One region of the Blautia massiliensis (ex Durand et al. 2017) genome, then DNA from elsewhere that is predicted to be linked to it. Evidence: riboswitches for the same ligand, from Rfam matches in the RefSeq annotation. Region 1 holds a riboswitch; the other holds the start of a gene.
The links. Region 1 has a riboswitch for FMN ahead of V9W66_RS17235 (DUF6783 domain-containing protein). Riboswitches for the same ligand answer to the same signal wherever they lie in the genome.
Positions count from the first base shown of each region.

Region 2: linked by a shared signal. The riboswitch ahead of V9W66_RS12055 (ECF transporter S component) and the one ahead of V9W66_RS17235 (DUF6783 domain-containing protein) in region 1 are both predicted to bind FMN.

Region 1 covers NZ_CP146725.1:3,657,344-3,665,361, forward strand. Annotated here, with positions in the region: gene V9W66_RS17215 (pseudouridine synthase) at 1-534, shown strand, start outside; gene rpsB (30S ribosomal protein S2) at 714-1,457, shown strand; gene tsf (translation elongation factor Ts) at 1,494-2,432, shown strand; FMN riboswitch at 2,723-2,837, shown strand; partial or broken gene V9W66_RS17230 (DUF6783 domain-containing protein) at 2,955-3,197, opposite strand; partial or broken gene V9W66_RS17235 (DUF6783 domain-containing protein) at 3,147-3,272, shown strand; gene ribD (bifunctional diaminohydroxyphosphoribosylaminopyrimidine deaminase/5-amino-6-(5-phosphoribosylamino)uracil reductase RibD) at 3,275-4,402, shown strand; gene ribE (riboflavin synthase) at 4,384-5,037, shown strand; gene V9W66_RS17250 (bifunctional 3,4-dihydroxy-2-butanone-4-phosphate synthase/GTP cyclohydrolase II) at 5,056-6,273, shown strand; gene ribH (6,7-dimethyl-8-ribityllumazine synthase) at 6,303-6,776, shown strand; gene V9W66_RS17260 (HAD family hydrolase) at 6,792-7,442, shown strand; gene V9W66_RS17265 (tetratricopeptide repeat-containing glycosyltransferase family 2 protein) at 7,547-8,018, shown strand, end outside.
Region 2 covers NZ_CP146725.1:2,544,226-2,552,243, forward strand. Annotated here, with positions in the region: gene V9W66_RS12045 (response regulator transcription factor) at 1-1,398, shown strand, start outside; gene V9W66_RS12050 (glycosyl hydrolase) at 1,454-4,657, shown strand; FMN riboswitch at 4,706-4,823, shown strand; gene V9W66_RS12055 (ECF transporter S component) at 4,953-5,588, shown strand; gene V9W66_RS12060 (MATE family efflux transporter) at 5,854-7,242, opposite strand; gene V9W66_RS12065 (NUDIX hydrolase) at 7,426-8,018, shown strand, end outside.

The DNA.
Region 1 (8,018 bases):
ACGGAGGACTCCAGAGATAAAACGGTTCTCGACTACATTGAAGAGAAAGACAGAAGAAAGGGTCTTTTTCCGGTGGGACGCCTGGATAAAGATACAGAAGGCTTTCTTCTGATCACAGATGACGGTCTTCTGGCACACGAGCTTCTTTCTCCGAAAAAGCATGTGGATAAGACCTACTATGCAAAAGTATCCGGGAAAGTGACAGCAGAAGATGTCGTGAAGCTGGCAGAAGGCGTGGATATCGGGGAAAAAGATCTCACACGACCGGCAAGGCTGGAGATCCTTTCTACCTGGGAGTCCGGTACAGAATCTGCAGAAGCCGGTAAAAACTGGGAATCTGAGATCCGACTTACCATCCACGAGGGAAAATTCCATCAGGTAAAACGGATGATGGAGGCACTGGGAAAAAAAGTAACTTATTTGAAAAGACTATCCATGGGGCCGCTGGCGCTTCCTTCAGATCTTCCGACAGGAAAATATCGTTCGCTCACCGAAAAAGAGCTGGAGCTTCTGAAGTCTGCCGGAAACCGCTGAAAAACAGAAAAAAATTGGAAAAATCCCCTTTACATAAGGGGATTTTCTATGCTATAATTCAGAAGTTGCAAAAATAAGCACGCACGGCGATTCTATAAGGATGGTGCCCTACGGTGTGAGGATGGGTCCAGAGAGAAGGCGACCTGTGCGGAAGAATTTAACCAAAAAGGAGAAAAGACATGAGCGTTATTTCAATGAAACAGCTTTTAGAGGCAGGTGTTCATTTCGGACATCAGACAAGAAGATGGAACCCTAAAATGGCTCCGTACATCTACACAGAGAGAAATGGTATCTATATCATCGATCTTCAGCAGTCTGTAGGAATGGTTGACGATGCTTACAATGCAGTAGCAGATATCGTTGCCAACGGTGGACACATCCTTTTCGTAGGAACTAAGAAACAGGCTCAGGATGCTATCCGTACAGAGGCAGAGCGTTGTGGAGAGTTCTTCGTAAATGAGAGATGGCTTGGTGGTATGCTTACAAACTTCAAGACAATCCAGAGCCGTATCGCAAGACTGAAAGAGATCGAGACAATGGAAGCTGACGGAACATTCGACGTACTTCCTAAGAAAGAAGTTATCGAGCTTCGCAAAGAGCTTGTTAAGCTTCAGAAGAACCTTGGCGGAATCAAAGAGATGAAGAGAATCCCGGATGCTATCTTCATCGTAGATCCTAAGAAAGAGAGAATCTGCGTACAGGAGGCTCATACACTTGGAATCCCGCTTATCGGTATCTGCGATACTAACTGTGATCCGGAAGAGCTTGACTATGTGATCCCGGGAAATGACGATGCTATCCGTGCAGTAAAACTCATCGTTTCCAAGATGGCTGACGCTGTTATCGAGGCTAAGCAGGGAACTGCTGAGGCAGATGGCGAGATTGAGGCTGAGTCTGAGGAGTTTGCAGCTACAGAGGAATAATTCGTATAAACAGAATATTTCAGGAGGAAACGAACAATGGCTATTACAGCAGCACAGGTAAAAGAGTTAAGAGAGATGACCGGCGCCGGAATGATGGATTGTAAGAAAGCTCTTACATCTACAGATGGTGATATGGATAAAGCAGTTGAGTTCCTGCGTGAGAAGGGTCTTGCTACAGCACAGAAGAAAGCAAGCCGTATCGCAGCAGAGGGTCTTTGCAAAACTCTGGTAACAGAGGATGGAAAGAAAGCAGTCGTTGTTGAGGTTAATGCTGAGACAGACTTCGTTGCAAAGAACGAGAAGTTCCAGAGCTATGTTGCAGATGTTGCAGCACAGGCACTTAACACAACAGCAGCTGATATCGATGCTTTCCTTGCTGAGGCATGGGCACTTGATACAACTAAGACTGTAAAAGAGGCTCTTGCAGCTCAGATCGCAGTAATCGGCGAGAACATGAACATCCGTAGATTTGCTCAGGTTGAGGAGCAGAACGGATTCATCGCTTCCTACACTCATATGGGTGGAAAGATCGGCGTTCTTGTAGACGTTGAGACAGATGTTGTTAACGATGCTGTTAAAGAGATGGCTAAGAACGTAGCTATGCAGATTGCGGCTCTGAAACCGCAGTACACAAGCGACAAGGAAGTAAGCGCTGACTATATCGAGCATGAGAAAGAGATCCTTATGGCTCAGATCCAGAACGATCCGAAGGAGTCCCAGAAACCGGCTAAGGTTATTGAGGGAATGATCACAGGACGTATCAAGAAAGAGCTCAAAGAGATCTGCCTTCTTGACCAGACATACGTAAAAGCAGAGGACGGAAAACAGTCCGTTGCTAAATATGTAGAGCAGGTAGCAAAAGAGAACGGCGCTAAGATCCAGATCAAAGGCTTCGTTCGCTACGAGACAGGCGATGGTCTTGAGAGAAAAGAAGAGAACTTCGCTGAGGAAGTTGCAAAGCAGATGAACGCATAATCTTACAGTTCACATAAGAATTTGAATCGTAATTTTATCATGTAAATCAATGAAAAACCTTGAATTTCCTATGAAAATGGGATGATTCAAGGTTTTTTTGCGTATTGGGGATTAAATTCGAGACTGTGAGAAAAAGTCTGTAAATAAGATTCTTCTATGATATGCAAGGGTGGCAAGCCTGAAAATCAGGCTTCTCACCTTGTTTTATATATAACAGTGGTAGGGCGGTGGAATTTAAATAAAAAATTTACACTTTACAAATAACAGATAAAGTATTAAAATAAACAAAAAGATATCTTCAGGGCAGGGTGTGATTCCCTACCGGCGGTAGAGCCCGCGAGCCGAAAGGCATGATCCGGTGAGATTCCGGGGCCGACAGTATAGTCTGGATGGAAGAAGATGATAGTACAGTTGATTTTTGTATGAATGAATGTAGTATCAGAGCTCTGAGATGGTGATCCATTTCAGAGCTTTTTATGTAGGAAATAATCAGACATTCATTTATTGATCATATGTAACAGATCAATTCCACCCTGCAGATATTTCTGCAGGCTTTTTTTGTATTCGGCACATCGTTTTCGAAATAAATATACCACTCACTTGTCTGTGAATCCGATTGCACAGGTCTAAAAGCCTTGGCGTACCAGAGCGTGTTTGAAAAATCATTCCTGCAATCTGCACGCCCCACTTTGCGGTATATTTTGCCCGAATTCAGTTGCCGTAGCCCGCTACGGCGCCCTCATCCGGACAAAATCTCCCACAAATTGTGACGCACATCTTACAGAAAGCCTTTTTCAAACACGCTCTAGACAAAGAACAGGAATAAGAAAGAAGGAATAGAAATGACGGATCAGGAATATATGCTTCGGGCGGTTCAGCTGGCCAAAAAAGGAGAAGGCTGGACGAATCCCAATCCGATGGTAGGGGCAGTGATCGTAAAAGACGGAAGGATCATTGGGGAAGGCTATCATAAAAAGTATGGAGAACTTCATGCGGAGCGTAATGCAATTGCTTCCCTCACAGAATCAGCAGAAGGTGCGGTGATTTATGTTACGCTGGAGCCTTGCTGTCATCATGGAAAAACACCTCCATGTACGGAAGCGATCATTGAACAGAAGATCAAAAAAGTGGTGATTGGTTCCCGGGATCCGAATCCGAAAGTGGCAGGAAAAGGTGTACAGATGTTAAGGGAAGCCGGTGTAACAGTAGTTGAAGATTTTATGAGAGCAGAATGTGATCAGCTGAATCCGGTGTTTTTCCATTATATTACTACGAAAACCCCATACGTGGTGATGAAGTATGCCATGACACTGGATGGGAAGATCGCAACGAAGACAGGAGCATCAAAATGGATCACCGGAGAAGCGGCAAGAAAAGAAGTACAGCATATGCGGCATCAGTACATGGGGATTATGGCAGGTATTGAAACTGTGCTTGCAGATGATCCGATGTTAAACGTCCGGGCAGAAGGCTGGAAAAGTCCTGTCAGGATTGTGTGCGACAGTAAGCTCAGGATCCCCCCGGACAGTCAGATCGTAAAAAGTGCGGAAAAGTACCGGACGATCGTGGCTTATGCAGATCAGAAAAATACAGAAGAAAAAATAAAAATATTACATACCATGGGAGTTGAGACCATTTACTGTCCGGATGAAAAGGATCAGATAGACCTTAAGAAGTTGATGACAGATCTTGGAAACAGAGGTATTGACAGCATCCTCCTGGAGGGAGGCGGTACGCTAAATGACAGTGCCCTGCGAGCCGGAATTGTAAAGGAAGTACAGGCTTTTGTGGCACCAAAGCTGTTTGGTGGTGTGGCCGGGAAGACACCGGTAGAAGGTATCGGAGTTGAATTCCCGTCTGAAGCAGTAGAACTGAAATATACAGATATCTGCCAGATCGGTGAGGACATCCGGATAAGATGTCAGGTGTGTGAGAAAAAACAGGAGGAATCATGTTTACAGGAATCGTAGAAGAGAAAGGAAAAGTCCGTTATATACAGCTGACAGGAGAATCAGGGATCCTGGCAGTGAAAGCCCGGAAAGTCCTGGAAGGGACAAGGATCGGTGACAGTATTGCTGTGAATGGTGTGTGTCTGACAGTTACGTCGATCCAGCCGGACGGATTTACTGCCGATGTGATGGCAGAGACGATCAGAAGAAGCAGTCTTGGCAGTTGTAAAGCTGGAAGCCAGGTAAACCTGGAACGTGCAATGGCTGCAGATGGCAGGTTCGGGGGACACATAGTAAGCGGCCATATTGATGGGACTGGAGTGATACGTTCCATGCTCCGGGAAGAAAATGCCATCTGGGTATCAATTGAGACATCGCCACAGATCTTGCATCTGATCGTGGAAAAAGGATCCGTTTGTATTGATGGGATCAGCCTGACAGTTGCAAGGGTTGATGAAGCTGGTTTTCAGGTGTCGGTCATTCCACATACAGGAGGAGAAACCACTCTTTTGGAAAAGGTGCCGGGGGATCTGGTTAATCTGGAAAATGATGTGATCGGAAAATATGTAGAAAAACTGCTTGGCATCAGAAAAAATGAAGAAGAGAAAAAAGAATCCGGAATTACGATGGAGTTTCTTGAAGAATTCGGGTTTTAGAACAGGAGGATATACACTATGTCACAAAATTATCAGTACAACACAATTGAAGAGGCACTTAGGGATCTTAAGGAAGGAAAAATAGTTCTGGTCACAGATGATCCGGACAGAGAAAATGAGGGAGATCTGATATGTGCGGCAGAGTTTGCGACCCGGGAAAATATTAATTTCATGGCGACTTATGCAAAGGGTCTTATCTGTACACCGATGAGTGCAGAAATTGCGGCGAGATTGAACTTTCCGCCGATGGTTGCTGAGAACACGGACAATCACAGTACAGCATTTACCGTGGCAGTGGATCACGCAGATACAACCACCGGTATCTCTGCGGCAGAACGCTCCTATACCATTATGAAGTGTGTGGATGATCAGTCAAAACCGGAGGATTTCAGAAGACCGGGACATGTATTTCCGCTTATTTCCAGAAAAGGCGGGGTTCTGGTACGAAATGGCCATACGGAGGCAACAACAGATCTTATGAGACTTGCCGGACTGAAAGAATGCGGCGTGTGCTGTGAAGTTATGAAAGAAGATGGCACGATGATGCGTACATCACAGCTATGGGAAATGGCAAAAGAGCATAACCTTACATTTATTACGATCCGTGATCTGCAGGATTATATAAGAATACATGAAAAGCATGTAAAGGAGGAAGCAGCTGCAAACCTCCCAACGCAGTACGGTGATTTTAAAATGTATGGCTATATCAATGACATTACAGGAGAGCATCATCTGGCACTGGTAAAAGGTGATCTGGGAGATGGTGAGGATGTGCTTTGCCGTGTACATTCGGAGTGCCTGACAGGAGATGCATTCGGATCGCTCAGATGTGACTGCGGCCTGCAGCTGCAGACAGCGATGCGCCAGGTAGAGGCGGAAGGCAGAGGGATCATTCTGTATATGAGACAGGAAGGCAGAGGGATCGGACTGATCAATAAGATCAAAGCCTATGCGCTTCAGGAACAGGGATATGATACCGTGGAGGCTAATGTGAAGTTAGGGTTTGCACCGGATCTCAGAGAGTACTGGGTTGGGGCGCAGATACTGTCAGACCTTGGTGTGAAATCATTAAGATTACTGACCAATAACCCGGATAAAGTCTATGGGCTTGGTGAATTCGGGCTGAAGATCAATGAGAGAGTACCTCTGGAGATTCCGGTACAAAAGTATGACCGGAAGTATATGAAAACGAAGCAGGAAAAGATGGGTCATATTTTTAAGGAAATAAATTTATAAAAAACAGCAAATAGCAGGAGGAAGAAAAAATGAGACAGATCAATTTGGTAGAAGGAAAAGTAGTAGCACCGGAGGGAATGAAGGTTGGTATCGTGGCAGCGAGATTCAATGAGATCATTGTGAATAAATTATTGGGAGGGGCAGTCGACGGACTGGTAAGACATGGAGTAGAAGAAGAGAATATTACTGCAGCATGGGTGCCGGGAGCATTTGAGATTCCGCTTACAGCACAGAAAATGGCACAGTCAGGAAAATATGATGCAGTTATCTGCGTGGGAGCTGTCATCCGTGGAGATACTTCACATTATGATCTGGTGTGCAATGAATCTGCCAAGGGGATCGCACAGGTTGAACTTGCAACAGGGATCCCGGTCTTATTCGGAGTGATCACGACTGAGAATATCGAGCAGGCTATTGCGCGTGCAGGAAGCAAAGCGGGAAATAAAGGCTATGACTGTGCATTATCTGCGATCGAAATGGTCAATCTGATGAAGCAGCTCTAAAAGACAGGAAAATAAATGATGACAAAAACGATCATATTCGATTATGATGGAACGATCCATCATACCCTTGGAATCTATGAACCGGCATTTCGTGAAACCTATCAGTGGCTGACAGAACAGAAGGCTGCAGAAGAACGGGAGATAGGCTCGGCGGAAATTGCCGGCTGGCTGGGATTTAACAGTAAGGAGATGTGGAATACATTTTTGCCGGAGCTGGATCAGAGCTATAAAGAGCAGGCGAGCAGGATGGTAGGAGAACTGATGGTCAGACAGATCAGGAAGCATAAGGCAGTGTGGTATCCGGGAGCAGAGGAGATGCTTACAGCCCTGAAGAACCGGGGATATCATCTTGTGATCTTAAGTAACTGTAAAGCTTCCTATCGTGAGGCGCACTGGAAGGAATTTGGGATGGAACGATGGTTCGATCATTTTTATGACTGCGAATCGTATGGATTCCGTCCAAAGACAGAGATTGTGCAGGAAATCATCCGGGAATATACAGGCCCTTATCTGGTGGTCGGAGACAGGAGGCAGGATCTGGAATGTGCCAGAGCCTGCAAAAGCCCATTTATAGGATGCCTGTATGGATATGGTGAGAGAGGGGAGCTGAACGGGGCAGATCATCTTGCAGAACATATAGAGGATATACCACAGTTGGTGATATGAGGATGAGCTCAGCTTTATCCGAAAGCAGAAGCTGTACACTGACAGAAGGCATAGGACTGACGGGAACGGCATAAATATTATAAAAATCCGAAGGATCCTGAAATATGATTTCCCTCAGTCTATGTATGATCGTAAAAAATGAAGAAGCAGTTCTTGAGAGGATCTTGAAGCCGGTTTCTCAGGTGATGGATGCGATCCTGATCGCAGATACCGGTTCTTCAGACAGAACAAAAGAGATCGCGGAGCAGTATACGTCGCAGGTGTTTGATTTTCCCTGGTGTGATGATTTTTCTGCTCCGCGTAATTTTCTTCTGGAAAAAGTCCGCACCGATTACTGGATGTGGCTGGATGCGGATGATGTCCTGGATGAAGAAAATCTGGAAAAACTGAAGAGTCTTAAAGAAACTCTGAATCCCGGAACAGATGTTGTAATGATGGAATATGCGGCAGGGTTTGACCAGAGCGGGAGAACAACATTTTCTTATTTTCGGGAGCGGATAATGAAAACATCCAGAAATTTCAGATGGAATGGGGCAGTTCATGAAACTGTGATTCCGGAGGGAAATATCATTTATT
Region 2 (8,018 bases), 1.1 Mb from region 1:
ATTATGGGAACTGCCTATGACGGTGAAGAAGCACTGGAGCTGATGAAGGAAAAAGGAGAACCGGATATTTTGATCACAGATATCCAGATGCCGGTAATGAACGGACTGAAGCTTGTGGAAGAAACAAAAAAGCAGTATCCAAATGTGATCAGTGTGATCGTCAGTGGATATCAGGAATTTGAGTATGCAAAGCAGGCAATTGCTTTTGGGGTGTGTGATTATATCCTGAAACCGATCGTGCCTTCGGAATTTTCCAAACTGATCAGCAGGATAGAGGAAAAGCTGAAACAGAAATATTATAAAGAACAAAATACACTGATACACAAGATGGTAAATGAAATTCCTGTGGATGAAAAAACACTTCGGAGATATTTTCAGTCGGAATGTTATTACGGGGCCATTGTAAGACTGAACGGACTTCCCAGCCGTTACGGGGAACGGGGAAAAAAGGAAGTCTTTTCAGACATCAATGAGATGATGATCGCATATGGACGCGACACTCAGGAGACACTGTATCTCTGTCCGGGAGAACTGGTCAGTGATGAGGATTATGAACAGATGATCTGGAGACGTATTGGAAAAGAACAGCCGGAAGCGGCATATGTGACGTCTGTGATCCGGAGGAGATCAGTTCCGGCAGCACAGATTGGAGAAATGATGCGAGAGCTTTACCGGAAGCTGAATTCTTCTATTATCCTGGGGAAAAATCAGACATTGCTCCTGGAGGAAACCGTATCGCAGGTTCAAGATGGAAGACCGGGAAAGGATTACGAATATCTGGAAGAGCTGGAATATCTGGCTGGCAAACAGAAGTACGACCGGCTTCAGAAGGAAGTAGAATCACTGATCAGCAGATGGGTGCAGGAGGAACATCCTCAGCTGTGGATCGAAGGACGTGTGAGGCAGATTGGTTATCTGCTTCAGCGTTATGATGCAGGAAACCGGGATTACCGGGAGTCAGAATTCCTTATGGATGATATTTTTTCCACTGCAGAAAATGTGGAACAGCTTTGCAACGGGATTTCCGATATCTTTTTTAAGGATATCAAGGAAGATCCGGCAGTCACACAGAAAACAGATACCGAAGAATATTTTGAGAGTGTGAAAGAATACATCCGAAAACACATGGCGGAACAGCTGTCTCTGCACAGTGTTAGCAAAGCAGTGGGAGTTTCCCAGACATATTTAAGCAGACTTTTCAGAAGGTATGAGGATGCATCTTTTAATACGTATCTGACAGCACTCCGCATGGAGAAGGCAAAGCTTCTTCTTCAGCGTGAAGAGAAGATGTATGTGAAAGATGTTGCGGAAAAGGTAGGATACAAAGATCAGTTTTATTTCAGTCGCATTTTTTATTCCTATACAGGAGTGCGGCCGTCAGAATATGTTGAGAAATAAAAAAGCTGGGATGATATAACAAAAATAATATAAAACCAAAATGGAGGGTTAAGGTATGCTGTATCATAATGGGGAAAAACTTACAAAAGAGAAATTTCAGAATCCGGGCAGCGAGTACAGGGCAGCACCGTTCTGGGCCTGGAACTGCCGCATGACAAAAGCAGAGATCGACAACACTCTGGATGCTCTGAAGGTAATGGGAATGGGCGGCGGACATATCCACTGTCGCACAGGAATGGATAATTCTTACATGGGTGAAGAGTTTCTGGATCTGGTAAAATATTCCTGGAAAAAAAGCCTGGAAAAAAATATGCTGACTTGGCTGTATGATGAAGACCGCTGGCCATCCGGAGCAGGCGGCGGACTGGTAACAAGAGACCACAAATACAGGATCCGTTTTCTGCTTTTCACTCCGGAGTGCCAGGATGGAAAAGAGATTGAAAACAGCGAACTTCGTTCTTCCGGACAGGCGATCCGAAGCAATGAGCGTACTTTCCTTGGAAGATATCAGGTACGGCTGGAGAATGGTTACCTTGCAGAGTATGAAAAGATCGATGAGAATGCACCGCTGAAGGAGGGATTTCAGGAATGGTTTGCCTATCTTGAGGTGTCCGGTGATAATCCGTGGTTTAACAATGAGGCGTATCTGAACACACTGGATAAAGAGGCAGTGGAACGTTTTATCCAGGTAACCCACGAGAAGTATTATGAAAATCTGGGAGAGGAGTTTGGGAAAACCATTCCTGCTATCTTTACAGATGAGCCGCAGTTTTCCCATAAACAGTGCCTGGATTTTGCGGATGAGCGGATGGATGTGACCATTCCATATACCGATGATCTGGAAGAAACTTTTCGTGATGCATATGGACATAGCCTTCTTAAGCATCTTCCGGAACTGTTCTGGGAACTTCAGGGAGATGCAGTTTCCAGAATCCGTTATGAGTATCATGACCACATTGCGGAGCGTTTTGCAGAGGCTTTTGCGGATACTGTGGGAGGCTGGTGTAAGGAACATGGCATTGCCCTGACCGGACATATGATGGAGGAGCCGACTCTGGAAACACAGACAGCGGCTCTTGGAGAAGCCATGCGTTCCTATCGTTCCTTTGAGATTCCGGGAATTGATATGCTCTGTGACAGAAGAGAATTTTCTACCGCAAAGCAGGCAGAAAGTGCTGTGCACCAGTTTGGAAGAGAGGGAATGACAAGTGAGCTTTATGGTGTTACAAACTGGGATTTTGATTTCCGGGGCCATAAGCTTCAGGGGGACTGGCAGGCAGCTCTTGGAGTAACGGTCCGTGTGCCACATCTGACCTGGACTTCCATGGCAGGCGAGGCAAAACGTGATTATCCGGCTTCTATCAGCTACCAGTCACCGTGGTATAAAGAATATCCTCTTGTGGAGGACTATTTTGCAAGAGTCAATACCGCTCTCACAAGAGGCGTGCCGCATGTAAAGCTGGCAGTGATCCATCCGGTAGAGTCTTACTGGCTTTTCTGGGGACCGAAGGAGCAGACAGCACCGATCCGTGAGGAAATGGATGAAAACTTTATCCATATGATCGAATGGCTGCTTTATGGTACCGTTGATTTTGATTTTATTTCAGAATCTCTGCTTCCGGATCTGAATCAGGGACAGGAAGAGAAAAAACTTCTGAAGGTGGGAGTAATGAAATATGATACAGTTCTCGTACCGAACTGCCTGACACTTCGAAGCTCTACTTTGGAGATTCTTGAGAAATTTAAGGAAAGAGGCGGCCGGGTGATCTTTGCAGGACAGCTTCCGAAATATGCAGATGCCTATCCGTCAGATAGAGGTGCAAAGCTGGCAGAGAAGTGTGAGATTGTGGCATTCAGCAAGTACCGTCTGCTGGAAGCTGTGAAAGAGGCAAGAGATATCGAGGTACTTGAGGATGACGGTAAACCAGCTACAAACCTGATCTACCAGATGAGAGAAGAGGGAGAAAACCGCTGGCTGTTTCTGTGCCATGTAAACCGTACAGAGAAGATCTCAGATGCTTGTATCGTGATCAATGAACTGCAGGAGCGTAAGAAAAATCAGGATCTTCCAAGAAAAGAAAAACTCCGCATCCGTATCCGCGGATCCTGGAAGGTGACGGTATATGATGCCATGACAGGTGAAATTTATCCGGTGAAAGCAGAATACCATAAAGGGGACACTGCTCTGGAACGAAGCATGTTTGACCACGACAGTCTTCTTCTCTGGCTGGAGCCGGCTGGTACAGCATCCATGGTATCAGAAGAATTGCTTTCTGAAACAGATAATGCTGAGAATACTGAGAGTGGTTCTGCCAGTGAGGAGAAGAAATGTAGCTGCCAGCTGGATATTTCCGATCAGGTGGAGATTGTCCGCAGTGAGCCGAATGTAAGTATTCTGGATCTGGCTGAATATGCGTTTGACGGTGGGGAGTGGCAGCCGGAGGAAGAGATTCTCCGCATTGACAATCTGTTCCGTGAGAAACTGGGATATCCGCTTCGCATGGAGGCTTTTGCACAGCCGTGGACCAATGACAGAGAGGAAGGCTTTGAACATACTTTGTCCCTGCGATTCCATATTCATACAGAGGTTCTGTTGGAAGGGATTTTCCTTGCTATGGAAAATGACGAGAAAACCAGAATATTCCTGGATGAGAAAGCAGTGGAAAACCGTACAGAGGGATGGTATACAGATCACTGTATCCGCAAAGTGCCGCTTCCGAAGATGGAATCCGGAGAGCATGAACTGGTTGTGGAGATCCCTTACAATTCCAAAGTGAATATCGAAGCGATGTTCCTGCTGGGAGAGTTTTCCGTGAAAGCTGTGGGAAGAGACCAGGTGCTGGATGCGGTGAGCCACAAGGCAGCCTTCAGTGACCTTACCGTTCAGGGTTATCCGTTCTATGGTGGAAATGTGACATATAAAATTCCATTTATCAGCAAAGGCGGAGAAGTAAATGTACGGGCAAATCTGTTCCGCGCACCGGTTATGAAGGCTTCTGTGGATGGAAAAGAAGCGGGGTATATTGCATTTTCTCCCTATGAGGTATCTCTTGGTGAACTGCCGTCAGGAGAGCATCTCCTGGAGCTGACTGTATTTGGAAACAGGGTGAATACATTTGGAACCTTACATAACTGTGATCAGAAAGAAGACTGGTATGGACCAAATGCATGGAGGACAACCGGCGACCTCTGGTCCTATGAGTATCAGATAAAACCGTCAGGCCTTCTGAAGGCGCCGGTTCTTGTAGAGAAAAATTAAGCCTTGTAATTATAAAAAGAGCGCGTTATAATGAACTCATAAAAAAGAAAATTTCTTCGGGGCAGGGTGTGATTCCCTACCGGCGGTATAGTCCGCGACCCGCTTTGGCGGCTGATCTGGTGAAATTCCGGAACCGACAGTAAAGTCTGGATGAGAGAAGAACGCGCAGTATTTAAAGAACGTGCTCAGTGCCCCGGGAAGAAGCTCCCGGGGCTTTTTATGTGAAAAAATTTTTTCGCATAAAGATTTCTTGTGGAAATTTTCTTTGAATATTTCTGAAGAAGGAGAGAGAGTTATGAGCGAACAGATATTACAGAGAGGAAATGCCGTGGAAAGAAGCAGAACAAGAACCATCGCGCAGGTAGCCATGCTTGGTGCTGTGGCAGGAGTATTAATGAATCTTGAGTTTCCGATCCCGTTTCTTGCACCGTCTTTTTATCAGCTTGATTTTTCCGAGGTACCGGTTATGGTAGGAACCTTCGCTATGGGACCTGTGGCAGGTATCCTGATCGAGCTTGTGAAGATTCTCGTACATCTTGTGACTAAGGGAACCATGACTGCCGGTGTTGGTGATGTTGCCAATTTCCTGTTTGGATGTGCCTATGTGGTACCGGCCGGCCTGATCTACCGTTTCCGTCACAAAAAGAGCAGAGTACATGCAGTTGCAGGTATGGCAGCAGGAACAGTCCTGACAGCAATCCTTGCATGCTTTGTCAATGCCTTTGTGCTGCTTCCGGCTTACGGTAAGGCGTTTGGAATGCCGATCGAGACCTTTATCCAGATGGGAAGCGCAGTACACGGCTCCGTAAACGGCCTGCTTACCTTTGCACTGCTGATCATTGCTCCGTTTAATATCTTTAAATATGCACTGACATCTCTGATCGTATTTGTAATTTATAAGAAGATCCGTGTTGTACTGAAGGGTGACTGATCATAAGCAGCTGACGGAGGATGAAGAAAAGATCAGAAATTGGTGGTTTCAGATAAATATCTGAGAATGTGAGAAATGCCATGTAATATATTGCCGATGGGCAGTAAATTACATGGCATTTTTTATGTTATAGGAAATTACTCCGTAATGTTCCTATAACATAAAAAAGCCCTCCGGGCAGGATCGCACTGCGACGGAGAGGAATAATGTCGCTGAAGCGACCCGTCGCAGGCGGAGAATCCTGCAAGCAGGATTCTTTCTTGTGTCAGGCGTTTTGTTCTGCAGCTTTCATGACTCCAAGCTCACGTCTGGCAAAAACAACGGCCAGCACAAATGCAGAGGTATCTGCAATTGGTCCTGCGTACATGACGCCATCGATTCCGAAGAAGACCGGGAAGATGACGATCAGCGGCAGCAGGAAGAGCATCTGCCTTGTGAGAGACATGATCACACCAAGCCTGGCTTTTCCAATGGAGGTAAAAAAGCCGGCGGACATGGGCTGGATTCCGTTGGCAAAGGTCATCAGCATGAAGATGCGGAGATATTTTTCTGCAAAATGAAAGTACAGGTCGCTGCCGTTTCCGAAGATGCCTACGATCTGATGCGGGAAGAACTGGAAGCAGATAAAAAATATGGTTGCGATCACAGTACATAAGGTTACGGAATAGCGGTATGTCTGGCGTACACGGCTGTATTTTTCGGCACCGTAGTTAAATCCCAAGATGGGCTGGGAGCCCTGGGAGATTCCGATGCAGATGGCCATAAATACCTGATTGACTTTGGAAATGATCCCTGCACAGGCGATTGGAATATCACTCCCGTAGGCGGAGAGTGCTCCGTAATGGCGAAGTGTATTGTTCATGACGATCTGCACTGCAGCAATGGCAACCTGATTGATACAGGATGCCATTCCCAGAGAAAAAATGGCAGACAGATTGCGTGCCTCAGGAATCAGCATGGAGTGGTCCAGGTACATTTTCCGGAGTCTGGAAAAATAAAAGATGATCAGAAGTCCGGATACGATCTGGCCGATCACGGTTGCCCAGGCTGCACCTTTGATGCCCCAGCCGAATCCAAAGATGAAAAGCGGGTCCAGGATGGTGTTGATGGCGGCACCGGCCAGGATGCAGGTCATGGAATAGGTAGGACTCCTGTCTGCTCGGATCAGGTGGTTGCCGCCTGTGCTTAAAACATAAAAGGGAAGTCCAATGGCGGTGATCCCCATGTAATCAATGGCATAGGGCATGACGTCCGGTGTTCCGCCGAAAAAATGAAGCAGTGGCTTCAGGAACAGAAGGACGATGACAGAGAGTATCGTACCGGAGATTATCAGCGAGGAGAGTCCGGTTCCTGCAATGGAGCTGGCTTTTTTTTCGTTTCCTGCGCCCATTTCCAGGTTGTAATTGGAGGCGCTGCCGATTCCCAGGAGCAATGCAGCAGCAGTAGAGATAATGGTTACGGGAAATGCGATGTTTGTGGCGGCGTTTCCAAGCATTCCTACGCCCTGTCCGATAAAGATCTGGTCAACGATATTGTACAGAGCGCTGACCAGCATGCTGATGATGGCGGGAATGGCGAATTTGGTGATCAGGCTGCCTACAGGGGCGGTTCCCAGAGGGTTTTCGGCCTGGGCAGCATTGGTCTGGTTTTTCAATGTTTTTTCCTTCTTTCTTGTCTACAGTAGCTGTTTGGTGATGTGATAAGTGGATTTTTAATTTTATAGCAGGATATTTATTATAGCACTATTGTGAAGTGAGTGTAAGTATAAAAAATTGACCTTTGGTTTTGGATGGGATAAAATGTTTTTAGAAAAAATTTTCGGGAAGGAGCTTTTCAGATGGGTAAGATCAACAGTGTGAAAAAACTTACAGATAATAAGTTCGTGAATCTTTATGGGGTGGATGCGACCAGTGTACATGATACGCCGGTTTCTTATTTTGTGGCCTCCAGGGCGAAGTGTGTGGAGGATTTGAAGCTTTCTACAGGGGAGAATCATCCGGATGGGGTGATCATTTACAGTGTTTATGGAGAGAAGCGGGATAAGGTTGTGCTGATCCGTCAGTATCGGTATACGATCGGCGGGTATATTTATGAGTTTCCGGCGGGGCTTGTGGAGCCTGGGGAGGATTTCCATGAGGGTGCTGTGCGGGAGATGTTTGAGGAGACCGGGTTGAAGCTGGAGCCGATCAAGGTTGCGGAGGCTTTTGAGAAGCCTTATTTTACGACGATTGGGATGACGGATGAATCCTGTGCTACGGTTTATGGGTATGCCAGTGGTGAGGTTAGTAAGGCTGCTCAGGAGGATAGTGAGGAGATCGAGATTGTGATCGCGGACCGGGATGAGGTCAGGAGGATACTGAAGGAGGAGAGGGTTGCGATCATGTGTGCTTATATGCTGATGCATTTTCTTGAGGATGAGGAGGTGTTTGG